2 linked regions of the Rhodopseudomonas palustris HaA2 genome follow. The protein of the gene in region 1 interacts with the protein of each later gene in a pairwise test. Links are inferred from orthologs where the notes say so. Each region holds a gene or a part of one and is shown in the gene's direction. Other genes may lie near its edges.

The links. The genes of interacting proteins can lie anywhere in the genome.
Region 2: the proteins of RPB_RS16965 (region 1) and dnaE interact in binary tests that used the Escherichia coli proteins (3 or more experiments, as listed by UniProt). The link is inferred for Rhodopseudomonas palustris HaA2 from one-to-one orthologs.

Annotation. Positions count from the first base shown.
Region 1 is NC_007778.1:3,840,441-3,848,314, reverse strand. Bases 2,316-5,196 are described here. They hold RPB_RS16965 (aminotransferase), read left to right. Parts: upstream 2,316-3,119; coding sequence 3,120-4,274; downstream 4,275-5,196. Other genes in these bases: RPB_RS16960 (polyamine ABC transporter substrate-binding protein), read left to right, coding at 4,282-5,196; RPB_RS16970 (rhodanese-like domain-containing protein), read left to right, coding at 2,786-3,112; RPB_RS16975 (flagellar motor protein MotB), read left to right, coding at 2,316-2,527. In the rest of the region: RPB_RS16985 (RraA family protein), read left to right, coding at 1-685; RPB_RS16980 (motility protein A), read left to right, coding at 902-1,675; more of RPB_RS16975, read left to right, coding at 1,706-2,315; more of RPB_RS16960, read left to right, coding at 5,197-5,397; RPB_RS16955 (B12-binding domain-containing radical SAM protein), read right to left, coding at 5,410-7,371; RPB_RS16950 (lipid A biosynthesis lauroyl acyltransferase), read right to left, coding at 7,581-7,874. UniProt on the Escherichia coli protein: Shows aminotransferase activity with methionine and histidine as substrates, and to a lesser extent also with phenylalanine.
Region 2 is NC_007778.1:2,980,690-2,987,182, forward strand. What follows is about bases 2,497-6,493. They hold dnaE (DNA polymerase III subunit alpha), read left to right. Parts: upstream 2,497-2,837; coding sequence 2,838-6,293; downstream 6,294-6,493. Other genes in these bases: dapA (4-hydroxy-tetrahydrodipicolinate synthase), read left to right, coding at 6,429-6,493. In the rest of the region: RPB_RS13095 (lipoprotein-releasing ABC transporter permease subunit), read left to right, coding at 1-788; RPB_RS13100 (ABC transporter ATP-binding protein), read left to right, coding at 796-1,494; RPB_RS13105 (DUF3551 domain-containing protein), read right to left, coding at 1,774-2,025; RPB_RS24160 (DUF3551 domain-containing protein), read right to left, coding at 2,052-2,312. UniProt on the Escherichia coli protein: DNA polymerase III is a complex, multichain enzyme responsible for most of the replicative synthesis in bacteria. This DNA polymerase also exhibits 3' to 5' exonuclease activity. The alpha chain is the DNA polymerase catalytic subunit.

The DNA of each region.
Region 1 (7,874 bases):
CGTGCTCGAAGCGCTGGCGCGCTACGACACCCCGACGATCTGCAACGCGATGGAGATCGTCGCGCCGGAGCGCCGCGCGATCGGCTTCACGACGCGCCCGCTGATCTGTCCGTTTCCGCAATTGCCGCCGATCGTCGGCTATGCGCGCACCGCGACCATTCGCGCCACGGTCGCTTCGGGACTGCCCGCGACCGAGCAGCAGGCGCGGCGGATGGCGTACTACGAATATGTCGGCTCCGGGCAGGGGCCGCGTATCAGCGTGATCCAGGACATCGATGGACCCGACGCCGGATTCGGCGCGTTCTGGGGCGAGGTCAACAGCGCCGTGCATCAGGCGCTGGGATGCCTCGGCGTGATCACCGACGGCTCGATTCGCGACATCCCGCAATGGGCGCCGGGCTTCCAAGCGCTCGCCGGTTCGATCGCTCCGTCGCACGGCCACGTCCATGTCACCGGCTTCGCCGCGGAGATCCGCGTCGCCGGGATGACGGTGCGCGACGGCGACCTGATCCACGCCGACAGCCACGGCGCGATCGTGATTCCGCATCACCTCGCGGACAAGCTGCCGGCGGCGGCCGACCTCTGCGGGCGGCGCGAGGTGCCGATCCTCGCGATCGCCCGCGATCCGTCGTTTTCGCTGCAGCGGCTACGCGAGGCGCTGATCCGCTCCGGGGAGATTCACTGAGTCCCAGTGTCCTGAATGGTTATCAGGAGGTTGACGTCGCGCGCGACGGCTCGTCCAACGGTAAGTGGACATCGTTCGCCGCAACGCGCTCCGACGCGACGCTTAACCTTTACGCGTCTTTAATGGCGGCTGACTACGGTGAAGCCGCGCAGCGCAGAATGCGTTGCGCCGCCGTCAGCGCGGGCTGGCGCGCGCGTGCGCGTGTCGGAGTACAAGATGGATATCGCCACACTTATCGGCCTGATCGCGGGCGCCGTCGTCGTGTCGTCGCTCATTCTGATGGGCGGCAATTTCGGAATGTTCTACGACATCCATGCCGTGATCGTCATTTTCGGCGGTTCGTTTGCGGCGACTCTGATCCGCTTTCCTTTGTCGGCGATGCTGCACGGCCTGCCGCTCGGTGCCAAATTCGCCTTCACGATGAGCAACCTGTCGGCTCGCGACCTGGTCGACGAACTGGCCCGGATCGCCGAAATCGCCCGTAAATCCGGGCCGGTGGGGCTGGAAAAAGTCGAAGCCGACGACCCGTTTCTGGCGAAGGGCATCCGCTACGTCGCCGACGGCTACGACCTCGAATTCATCCGCGACAATCTCGAGCGCGATCGCGACAACTTCCTGCTGCATCTCAACGAGGGTTCGAAGATCTATCGCGCGATCGGCGACTGCGCGCCGGCGTTCGGCATGATCGGCACGCTGCTCGGCATGGTGCAGATGTTCTCCAACATGCAGGACCCGTCGAAGCTCGGCCCGTTCATGGCGGTCGCGCTGCTGGCGACGCTCTACGGGGCCGTGGTGGCGAACCTTGTCTGTCTTCCGATCGCCGACAAGCTGCACGGCAAGCTGGTCGACGAGGAGACCAATCGCACGCTGATCATCGACGGAATCCTGATGATCCGGGACTCCAAGAGTCCAACTCTGGTCAGAGAAATGCTGCTCGCTTATCTGCCCGAAAAGCACCGTCACGAAGAAGACGAAGGCGTGCCGGCCTAATCGGAGACGACAGCAGCCGGAAAGCGCGCCATGGCAAAGAAGAAGCGGGAGGAGGCACACGGCGGTCACGGCTGGTTCGTGACCTTCGCCGATCTGATGGCGCTGCTGCTGGCGTTCTTCGTGATGCTGACCGCGTTCTCGACTCAGGACAAGGACAAGCTGAAGGTCGTCGCGGGCTCGATGCGCGAAGCGTTCGGCGTCCAGTCCGACGCCCGCTATTCCGGCATCATCGAAAATGACGGCCTGCCGACCCGTGGCAAGGTCAAGAACACCGAACACGTCAATCCCGAATTGTCGACCGCCAAGCCGTCGCCCGGCGAGGTGTCTAAAGACGAGGGCATCCACACCAAGGAGGAGCGCGAATTCGCGCTCGCCTCGGCCTCGCTGCGACAGGCTCTGCAGGACATGCCGGAAATCTCCGAGCTTTCGAAGAACGTGATGTTCGAAGAGACCAAGCAGGGACTCAACCTGGAGATCATGGACCAGGACGGTCGCGCGATGTTCGCCGACGGCTCCAAGGCTCCGTTCGAGCGCACGCGAAGGCTGCTCCAGAGCCTCGCCGGGCCGCTGCGCGCGACCCCGCTGCGGATCACCATCGCCGGCCACACCTCGGCAGGGTTGATGCCGGCGCGAAGCGACTACAATGGCTTCGACCTGTCCGCGGACCGCGCCAATGCAGTGCGTCAGATCCTCGAACGGGAAGGGGTTCCGACCTCGCATTTCTTTGCGGTCACCGGCCGGTCCGATACCCAGCCGTTGTTTCCCGAGGACCCCGCGATCGCCGCCAACCGCCGGGTGACCATCACGCTGATGCGGGAGAGCCCGGCGCTGCCGCCGGGATTGAAGCCCTGATCCGGCGATCCGGACAGCGGGCGTGTGGTCTGGCCGGGGCCAGGCCGCCAGCCTGACCGGCGCGATCCGGCCGCCGCGTTCGACCAATGGGGCGGTGCATTTTCGGCGCCGGCGGACTATCCACCCGGAATGACCGCACTCGTTTTCCGAAGCTTGATTTTCCTCGCGCTAGGCGCGACTTTGGCGACGCAATGGCCGAGCGTCGTTCTCGTTGTTGCACTATTGGGTCCAGGCAGTGCAATTGCGGGAGAAACGAGAGTGGTAGGCCAGGTTGAGGATTTGACGCCGCAGGACGTCGCCAAAGGGGTCGCAGAGGGACGTTATCTGCTGGTCGACGTCCGCGAGCCGAACGAAGTGGCGGCGGAAGCCTATCCGGACGCGGTGGTGGTTCCGCTGTCGAGCTTCGATCCGCGCCAGATCCCCGATCCGAGCGGCAAGCAGGTCGTGTTCGCCTGCCGCTCGGGTAAGCGCTCGGTGACGGCCTCTCAGGCGGCGCAGATGTCAGGGCTCGCCTACAACAAGCATCTCGCCGGCGGCATCCTCGGATGGAAGGCGGCAGGCCTGCCGACCAAGCCGGGCGGCTGATCGCGCGATGAACAGGGTCTTCGCCGATCTGCCCGTCACCGTGTTCGAGGCGATGTCGCAGCTCGCACGCGACAACAACGCGATCAATCTCGGCCAGGGGTTTCCGGACGATCCGGGGCCGGAGGACATCCGCCGGGCCGCGGCCGACGCGGTGCTGAACGGCTACAACCAATATCCCTCGATGATGGGGATCCCGGAACTGCGGCAGGCGATCGCCACCCATTACGGGCATTGGCACGGCGTCGCGCTCGACCCGATGACCGAGGTGATGGTGACCTCCGGCGCCACCGAGGCGCTGGCCAGCGCCATTCTCTCGGTGGTCTCGCCGGGCGATGAAGTCATCGTGTTTCAGCCGGTGTACGATTCCTACCTGCCGATTATCCGGCAGGCGGGCGGCATTCCGCGCCTGGTCCGGCTCGAGCCGCCGCACTGGCGGATCACCGAGGAGGCGTTGCGCCGGGTCTTCAACGCCAAGACCAAGGCGATCGTCTTCAACAACCCGCTCAATCCCGCCGCGGTCGTCTATCCGCGCGAGGATCTCGAACTGTTGGCGCGGTTCTGCCAGGAGTACGACGCCGTCGCCATCTGCGACGAGGTGTGGGAACACGTCACCTTCGATGGCCTCAGCCACATCCCGCTGATTGCGATCGAGGGCATGCGCGACCGCACGATCAAGATCGGCTCGGCCGGCAAGATCTTCTCTTTGACCGGCTGGAAGGTCGGTTTCGTCTGCGCGGCGCCGCCGCTGTTGCGGGTGGCGGCCAAGGTGCATCAGTTCCTCGCCTTCACCACGGCGCCCAATCTGCAGGTCGCGGTCGCCTACGGGCTCGGCAAATGCGACGACTACTTTTTGCAGATGCGCAAGGACCTGGCGCGAAGCCGCGACCGGCTGGCGCGGGGCCTGTCGAGCATCGGCTTCCCGGTGATCCGGTCGCAGGGCACGTACTTCCTCACCGTCGATCTGTCGCCGCTCGGCCTCAACGAGACCGACGAGGTGTTCTGCAAGCGGATCGTCAACGACTACAAGGTCGCCGCGATTCCGGTGTCGGCATTCTACGAGGAGGAGCCGGTCACTTCGGTGGTGCGGTTCTGTTTCGCCAAACAGGATCAGACGCTCGACACCGCGCTCGAGCGGCTGTCGGATGCGGTGCACAGGCGTTAGGACTTCGATGATGCGGAACGATCTCCTTCGACGGCTGCGATTCGTCGGCGCGACGCTGGGGCTTTCGGCGAGCCTCGCCGTGCCGGCGCTGGCGCAGGATCGCGTGGTCAATTTCTACAACTGGTCGAACTACGTCGCGCCCGGCGTACTCGAGGAGTTCACCCGCGAAACCGGGATCAAGGTGATCTACGACACCTTCGACGGCAACGAGACGCTGGAGACCAAGCTGCTCGCCGGCAAATCCGGCTACGACGTCGTCGTGCCGACCGCGTATTTCCTGCAGCGCCAGATCGGCGCGAAGGTGTTCCAGAAGCTCGACCCGACGAAGCTGCCCAACCTGAAGAACGCCTGGGACGTGGTGACGAAGAAGCTGGCGCTGTACGATCCCGGCAATCACTATGCGGCCAACTACATGTGGGGGACCACCGGCATCGGCTACAATGTCGGCGCAGTGAAGCGCATTCTCGGCGAGGGTGCGGTGATCGACAGCTGGGACATCGTGTTCAAGCCGGAGAATCTGGCGAAGTTCAAGGAGTGCGGCGTCCAGATGCTGGATTCCGCCGACGACATCCTGCCGGCGGCGCTGACCCGTCTCGGCCTCGATCCGAACTCGACCAAGCAGCCGGATCTGGAGAAGGCCGCCGATGCCGTCGCCAAGGTGCGGCCGTCGGTGCGGAAGTTTCACTCGTCGGAATATCTCAACGCGCTCGCCACCGGCGAAATCTGCCTCGTCGTCGGCTGGTCCGGCGATATCAAGCAGGCGCAGGCGCGGGCGACCGAAGCCAACAACGGCGTCGAAATCGGCTACGCGATCCCGAAAGAAGGAGCGCAGATGTTCTTCGACAATCTGGCTATCCCGGCGGACGCCAAGAACGTCGCCGAGGCGCACGAATTGATCAACTTCCTGTTTCGCCCCGAGATCGCCGCCCGCAATTCCGACTTCCTGTCCTACGCCAACGGCAACAAAGCCAGCCAGGAATTCGTCAACCCGCGTATCTTGAACGACAAGACGATCTATCCGGACGAAGCGATGCAGGCGCGCCTGTTCGTCATCACCGCGCGCGACGCGGCGACGCAGCGCGTGATCAACCGGCTGTGGACGCGGGTGAAGACCGGGCGGTGAAACCGTCCCTGGTCAGGCAGTCCCCGCCATGTCCCGCGCCGACGCTTCGCGAACGACGGGCTTTCCGAGGTCGCGCAGATCAATCGTTCCCGGGAGCGCGTGATCGGAAGGCTTGTCGCCGACGCCGCGCATTGGGATCGGACTGACGGGAGCCCGGTCGTATCGCTGAATATCATCGCGAAACAGCCGCCATGCCCATCCCGCCGTTCGGCGGTAGGTTTGGATCAGCCCGATCATGCCGTAGATCTGCGCGCCGGCATCGATCAGATGAGCCCGTGCTCTGAGTTCGGCGCGGCGAAGCATCTTCTTCGCGGCCGAGTAATCCTCGACCTCTTCTGCCGGCCTGGTTTCCGCGCTCGAGAACACCCCCGCCGACTTCGAGAAGATCAGCGCGCTCAGAAAGCGAACAGGATTGAAGAAGTAGGTGTAGGCGAGCAGCAGATTCATCTGCTTGAGCCAAGGCCGGGCGTGTTTCGAGGCGACGACATAATTGCCGTCCATGATGTGCGGCTCGACCGCGACATCGCCCGCCTTGCTGAAAGCCATCCCCGAATCGAACACGTTCTCGTACCATTTCGATCCGGGCGCCGGCGTCAGCATCATCACTTGCGTGGTGATCGATCCCGCCTTGCGCAACAACCTGATCTGGTTGATGAGACCGTAGTTCGATTTCCAGGTCACCAGCGGCTGGCTGTCGTGATGCATCATCATCGGCATCGGCAGAATGTTGTTTTCCCGCAGCAATCGGAACGCGAGTTCGGTCTTGTCCTTGTCTTGCGCCTTCTTGACCAGCGTCGCGGTCATGTCCTCGACGCCGAGCCAGACTGCTGCGAAACCGGCGTCGCGGATCAGCGGCAGGTGATCGCGCATTCCGACCGTGTCGTGCACCGTGACTTCCGTTCCGATCCTGATCTTGCAGAACGGTCGGCCGGCCCGGGCTTTGCGGGCCAGGGTCCCGGCGATATCAAGCGTGCGTTTGGTGTTGTTGAAGAAATTGTCGTCGGCGCCGAAGAAATTATAGAGGCCGAAGGTGGTGGCGATCTGCCCGATTTCCTCAGCGATGCGCTCACCGCTCTTGGCCCGGAACTGCGACTGGTTGTAGGCAGGTATCGGACAGTAGGAGCAACGAAACTTGCAGCCGGCCGTCATGACGATCCCGGCGATCGGGCTGAACTTCCTCACACGATTGGCGGGCAAGGCATGGCTCGCCAGCGTCGTCTCGTTGCTCGGCGTCTCCAGCAGTTTGTAGCCGTGGACCGAGTCGGGAAGTTCATCGAGATCGCCGAGCAGGCGCTGGACGCCGGTGTCGATCAGTTCCTCGATCGGTCCGCCGCGCGGCGCGCTGCGCGCGTAGACGATCCCCGCGACGTGGTCGAGGGCGCCGCTATCGCGCGCGCGGGCGAACACCGAGCGCATCGATTCGCCGCCCGCGCGCATCGACAGCAGCACTTCCAGCAATTCCAGAAAAACAAACTCTTCGCCGGTGACGGCGACGTCCGCGGCCCAGTTCGCGTTCGGGTCTGCACCGAAGACGTGCCAGGGCTCGTAGCGGATCCGCGGACCGCCCACGATGATCAGCGGGCGCTTGTCCGGCTCGATCCGGCAGGCCTCCCGGATCAGTCGGTCGCACTCCGCCGAATGCAGATGCATGCTCGAAACCAGGAACAGATCCGGAATGCGGCCATCAAGGCGCATGTGCAACGGGCTGAAATTGCGATTCCACTGCTGGAGGACGATCCGCGTTTTGTCGAAGCCGACGTCCACGAGCGCCGACCCGATCGCCCGCACGCCGCCGGGGGCCATCCGCGTATCGGCAAGAATGAAGGGAAGGACCCTCGTTCTGTGATCAAAGGCACTGACGATGACGGTCGTCAGGTCGTGGCTTCCGGAAAGATGTCGCAGCCGCTCCCGCAGAGCCAGCATCTTGCCGGGGGCCAATAGTTCGTCACCACGGGCACGCCTTGGCAGTTCCATGTAATGCCTCGTTCGTCGCCGACGCCCTGATCATGTCAGTGTGAGATCAATGCACGACCGGGTCAAGTTGACGACCAGCGGTTGGAACTTCGCAGGCTGAGCGGCGGCGCTCCTCCGGAAGCACCGCGCGTACCTATTCAAGACCTTTCGCAAAGCAGCGAGGTCGCTGATGGTGAGGCAGTGTGTCGCACCGGAACGACCGGCGACAGCTACCGCCAACGCCGATGCAGCCACAACCACTGCTCCGGCGTTTCGCGCACCCAGCCTTCAATCACCGAGGTTACCGCCTGCATCGTGCCCTGAATGTCGATCTGCCCGGATTCGTCGCGCACGGGCTGAATCTGTTCGGTGAGCTCGGCGCGGAAACGGTGTCCGGGCAGGCGGATGACGCGGGCGCCGTGCAGCGGGCAGTCGATCTGGCGCAGAAGTCGCGCCAGCATCGGATTGGCTTTGCAAGTGCGGCCGAAGAAGGTGACGTCGACGCCGCGGGAGTAATGCTGATC
Region 2 (6,493 bases), 860 kb from region 1 along the record:
TCGCCGATCAATTGTCGCTGCACGCCGGCGACAGCGTCACGCTGGTGGCGCCGCGCGGCGCGGTGACGCCGATGGGCACCACGCCGCGGATCAAGCCGTACAAGATCGCCGCCGTGTTCGAGATCGGCATGTCGGAATACGACTCGACCTTCGTGTTCATGCCGCTGAAGGAGGCGCAGGCCTATTTCAACCGCAATAACGACGTCACCGCGATCGAGGTCTACACCACCAATCCGGACAGGATCGACGCCTTCCGCAAGAGCGTCACCGAGGCCGCAGGCCGGCCGGTGTTCCTGGTCGATTGGCGGCAGCGCAATTCGACCTTCTTCAACGCGCTGCAGGTCGAGCGCAACGTGATGTTCCTGATCCTGACGCTGATCGTGCTGGTGGCGGCGCTCAACATCGTCTCCGGCCTGATCATGCTGGTGAAGGACAAGGGCAGCGATATCGCCATCCTGCGCACCATGGGGGCGACGCAAGGATCGATCATGCGGGTGTTCCTGATCACCGGCGCTGCGATCGGCGTGGTCGGCACGCTGACCGGCTTCGTCGTCGGGCTGGTGATCTGCCTGAACATCGAATCGATCCGGCAATTCCTGTCCTGGGTGACCAATACCGAGCTGTTTTCGCCGGAGCTGTACTTCCTGTCGAAGCTGCCGGCCGAGGTCGATTTCGCCGAGACCAGCGCGGTGGTGATCATGGCGCTGACGCTGTCCTTCCTGGCGACGCTATATCCGTCGTGGCGCGCGGCGCGGCTCGATCCCGTCGACGCGCTCCGCTATGAGTGAGGCCGCAATGGAGCAGGACGCAGAAGACATCCCGGTCGTCTACCTTCACGACATCAAGCGGCAATACACGCAGGGCGAAGCCACGCTGACGATCCTCGACGGCGCCAAGCTGGCGCTGTGGGCGGGGCAGTCGGTGGCGCTGGTGGCGCCGTCGGGCTCCGGCAAATCGACGCTGCTGCACATCGCCGGCCTGCTGGAGCATCCCGACGAGGGCGAGGTCTATGTCGGCGGCGCCGCGACCTCGGCGCTGACCGACGCCGAGCGCACCCAGATCCGCCGCACCGACATCGGCTTCGTCTACCAGTCGCACCGGCTGCTGCCGGAATTCACCGCGCTGGAAAACGTGATGATGCCGCAGATGATCCGCGGCCTGAAGCGCAGCGAGACCGTCAGCCGCGCCAAGGAGATCCTGGCTTATCTCGGACTCGCCGATCGCATCACCCATCGCCCCGCCGAACTGTCCGGCGGCGAGCAGCAGCGTGTCGCCATTGCGCGCGCCGTCGCGAATGCCCCCCGCGTCCTGTTCGCCGACGAGCCGACCGGCAATCTCGACCCGCACACCGCCGATCACGTCTTCCAGGCGCTGATGCAATTGGTGCGGGCGACCCGCGTGGCGATGCTGATCGCCACCCACAACATGGAGCTGGCCGGCCGGATGGATCGCCGGGTGTCGCTCGAAAACGGCGTGGTCGTCGAACTGGAATAGGCGCGGCGGCGGCAGTTCGTCATTCCGGGGCGCTCGCGTGAGCGAGCGAACCCGGAATCTGAAACGAGCACCGCAAGCTTCACGACTCCTCCTTCGTCATCACCCGCGAATGCGGGTGATCCAGTATTCCAGAGCGGCTGTTGCTCAAGGGCAGACGCTCCGGATTACTGGGTCGCCCGGTCAAAAGCCGGGCGATGACGCTGGGACGTGGGGGCGGACACAGCAGGGCGATCGGGCGCGCGGCACTCCGGTCCCTCGGTCACGCTATGCCCCGGCACCTCAGTGCCGGCGGCGTTGCTTGCGCAGCTTCTTCTTCGCGGGCTGCGGCGCGGTGTACCACGGGTTTTCGATACATTCGGCGGCGCGGCCGGAGGCGGACATCCGGCATTGCGGGATCGACGTGTAGCTGCACTCGTCGTACCAGTCGCGGTAGTTGTGATAGACCCGCAGGCAGACAGGATAGTCGCGAGCCTCCGCGATCCCGGTCAACCCCAGCAGGGTCAGCACCCCGACCAGCAGTGTCTTGCGCATTGTCGTCTCCTCGGTCGCGCGCCCGGTCAGCGCGTGCGCTGCCGCCGCGCCGGGCCGGCGGGCGGTTGATACCATGGGTTTGTGACGCATTGCCCGGCGATGCCCTGGGCGGCCGGCTGGCATTGCTCGATCGAGACATAGCGGCACTGGTCGAACCGCACCGGACCGTAGATCCGCAGGCAGACCGGATAGTTGTCGTAAGGGGCTTGGGTTTGCGCCACGGCCGCCGAGGGCAGGGCTAAGGGCGACGCCAGGGCAGCCAGTAGAACCGCAGACAGGACGCGCATCGAAATCTCCGAAATGAGGGGCCGATCCAGCCGAAGCCCGGCACCCAGGCGGCTGTAGACTCATCGCTCATCCGGTGCGCCCGCGACTATTTTACGTCAAAGCGGCGGACAGCCGAAGGGTCATGGCTGAATAACGGGGATGTCGACGTTTTGTTAACGCTTCCCGAACGCCCCGATGCGGGTACCTTGACGTCAGAACAAAATGAGAACAATGTTCTGCGTATGTTCACGTGGTCAGGGAGCGGACGATGTTGAAGATCTTCATTCAGGAAGCTGCGGCGTTGACGTCGATTGCGCTGTTCATCAGCATGGTGGCGGTGTGGGCCCAGGTGCTGCCGCAGCTCTGAGCCGGCGGAAAGCGAAGCTGCAGAGCGAGGCGGCAACAGCGGGGATAAGGGTGCGCGGCTGGCTTGCGCGGCCGTGGCGGGCGGATCACCATTCCGGCCGAGTCGGCTGCGCTCAGCGCGCCGGCTGAGCACCTTCTCACCGCACGCCATTCACGCCCGATCGAAAGCCGCACCGCCGATGAGCCAAGCCGGATTCGTCCATCTGCACGTTCACTCGGCCTATTCGCTGCTGAAAGGCTCGATGAAGATCGCGCGGCTGGCGGACCTCGCCAAGGCCGACCACCAGCCGGCGCTGGCGCTGACCGACACCGACAACATGTTCGGTGCGCTGGAATTCTCCGATAAGCTCGCGGGCAGCGGCATTCAGCCGATCGTCGGCCTCGAACTCGGCATCGACTTCGGCGACCAGGATCCGACCTCACGCAACGCGGCGCTGGCGGCGCCGGCGCGGGTGGTGCTGCTGGCGACGCGCGAGCGCGGCTACCGCAGCCTGATGCGGCTGAACTCGCGGGCCTTCCTCGAAACCCCGGTGAACCAGCCGCCGCACATCAAGTTCGACTGGCTGGATGGCGAGACCGACGACGTGATCGCGCTGACCGGCGGGCCGGAGGGGCCGATCTCGCTGGCGATGCTGACCGACCCGGCGCTCGGCCGGCTGCGCTGCGAGCGGCTGGCGCAGGCGTTCGGCGACCGGCTCTATGTCGAGCTGCAGCGCCACAACACCGATGTCGAACGGCGCGCCGAAGCCGGCCTGATCGACATCGCCTACGACATGGGGCTGCCGCTGGTCGCGACCAACGAGCCGCATTTCGCCACCGCCGACGATTTCGAGGCCCACGACGCGCTGCTGTGCATCGCCTCCGGCAAGCTGATCGCCGAGACCGATCGCGTCCAGCTCACGCCCGACCACCGCTTCAAGACCCGCGCCGAAATGGCGGTGCTGTTCGCCGATTTGCCGGAGGCGCTGGCCTCGACGGTCGAGATCGCGCAGCGCTGCGCCTATCGGCCGCTGACCCGCAAGCCGATCCTGCCGCTGTTCACCGTCGGCGCCAGCGTCAACGACGCCGAGGAGGCGGCCGCCGCGGAAGCGGCCGAGCTGCGTCGCCAGGCCGAGCAGGGGCTCGCGGACCGCATGCGCGTCCACGGCCTGTCGCAGGGCATGACCGAAGAGGACTACCAGAAGCGCCTCGCCTTCGAACTCGACGTCATCACCCGGATGAAATACGCCGGCTACTTCCTGATCGTGTCGGACTTCATCAAATGGGCCAAGGCCCACGGCATCCCGGTCGGGCCGGGCCGCGGCTCCGGTGCCGGCTCGCTGGTGGCGTATTCGCTGACCATCACCGACCTCGATCCGATCCGCTTCGGTCTGCTGTTCGAGCGCTTCCTCAATCCGGAACGCGTCTCGATGCCGGACTTCGACATCGATTTCTGCCAGGACCGCCGCGGCGAAGTGATCGAATACGTCCAGCACCGTTACGGCCGCGACCAGGTCGCGCAGATCATCACCTTCGGCACGCTGCAGGCGCGCGGCGTGCTGCGCGACGTCGGCCGCGTGCTGCAGATGCCGTACGGCCAGGTCGACAAGCTGACCAAGCTGGTGCCGCAGAACCCGGCCGCACCCGTGTCGCTGAAGCAGGCGATCGAAAGCGAGCCGAAGCTTCAGGCGTTTCGCGACGAGGACCCGGTCGTCGCCCGCGCCTTCGACATCGCGCAGAAGCTCGAGGGCCTGACCCGGCACGCCTCGACCCACGCCGCCGGCATCGTGATCGGCGATCGGCCGCTGTCCGATCTGGTGCCGATGTATCGCGATCCGAAATCAGACATGCCGGTCACCCAGTTCAACATGAAATGGGTCGAGCCGGCGGGGCTGGTGAAGTTCGACTTCCTCGGCCTCAAGACGCTGACGGTGCTCGACGTCGCGGTGAAGCTCTTGAAGCAGCGCGACATCCATATCGATCTGGCGACGCTGGGAATCGAGGACCCGGTCAGCTATCAGATGCTGGCGCGCGGCGACGTGGTCGGCGTGTTCCAGGTTGAAAGCCAGGGCATGCGGCGTGCGCTGGTGGACATGCGCCCCGACCGCTTCGAGGACATCATCGCGCTGGTCGCGCTGTATCGCCCGGGCCCGATGGCGAACATTCCGACCTATTGCGCCCGCAAACACGGCGACGAGGAGTCGGAATATCTGCATCCGATGCTGGAGCCGATCCTGAAGGAGACCTTCGGCGTCATCATCTACCAGGAACAGGTGATGCAGATCGCCCAGGTGATGGCCGGCTATTCGCTCGGCGAAGCCGACCTGCTGCGCCGCGCGATGGGCAAGAAGATCCGCGCCGAGATGGAGAAGCAGCGTGCCATCTTCGTCGAGGGCGCGACCAAGAACGGTGTGCCGAAGGACTCCGCCGACACCATCTTCGATCTGTTGGCGAAATTCGCCGACTACGGCTTCAACAAGAGCCACGCCGCCGCCTATGCGCTGGTGTCCTATCACACCGCCTACATGAAGGCGCATTATCCGGTCGAATTCATCGCGGCGTCGATGACGCTCGACCTCAACAACACCGACAAGCTGTCGGAATTCCGCGCCGAGGCGCAGCGGCTCGGCATCAAGGTCGAGGCGCCGTCGGTCAATCGCTCCGGCCCGACCTTCGAGGTCGGCGCCAACACCATCTACTACGCGCTCGCCGGCCTGAAAGGCGTCGGCCTGCAGGCGGTGCAGATGATCGTCGAGGCGCGCGGCGACAAGCCGTTCGCCTCGCTCGCGGATTTCGCAGCGCGGGTCAATCCGCGCGCGATCAACAAGCGGGTGATCGAAAGCCTCGCGGCCGCCGGCGCGTTCGATTGTCTCGACAGTAATCGCGCGCGGGTGTTCGCCGGCGCCGACGCGATCATCGCCGCCTGCCAGCGCAGCCACGAGGCCGCGACCTCAGGCCAGAACGACATGTTCGGCGGGCTCGCCGACGCGCCGCAGGTGGTGCTGCCGCAGATCGAGCCGTGGCTGCCGGCGGAGCGGCTGCGGCGCGAATACGACGCGATCGGCTTCTTCCTGTCCGGCCACCCGCTCGACGATTACGCCACCGCGCTGAAGCGGCTGCGGGTGCAGTCCTGGGCGGAATTCTGCAAGGCGGTGAAATCCGGCGCCACCGCCGGCAAGGTCGCCGCCACCGTGGTGTCGCGGATGGAGCGGCGCACCAAGACCGGCAACAAGATGGGCATCATGGGCCTGTCCGACCCGACCGGGCATTTCGAGGCGGTGCTGTTCTCCGAGGGGCTCGCGCAATATCGCGACGTGCTGGAGCCGGGCGCCGCGGTGCTGCTGCAACTCGGCGCCGAACTGCAGGGCGAGGACGTTCGCGCCCGCGTGCTGCACGCCGAGCCGCTCGACGCCGCCGCCGCCAAGACCCAGAAGGGGCTGCGGATCTTCCTGCGCGACACCAAGCCGCTCGATTCGATCACGAAGCGGCTGCAGCCGCCGGAATCGAAGGTCTCGGGGGGCAATATCGCGCTGGTGCTGAGGCTCGATCCGCACACCGAGGTCGAATTCGAGTTGCCGGGCCGGTTTCAGGTTTCGCCGCAGATCGCCGGCGCGATCAAGGCGGTCACCGGCGTGGAACTGGTCGAGACGCTGTAAGGCCGGGTCGTCCGGCGCTGCGGCGACTTCCAGAGCGCGATGGCCCTGAACAGCCTGTCGCCTGTCGCGGGCCTTTCGCGGCCGCGCGGCACCCGTTATGAAAGGTTCACAGGGACTGCGCGTCAGGAGAACAGTATGGCAGCCAAGACGAATTTCCGGGGGTCGTTCACCGCCTTGGTCACGCCTTTCAAGGATGGTGC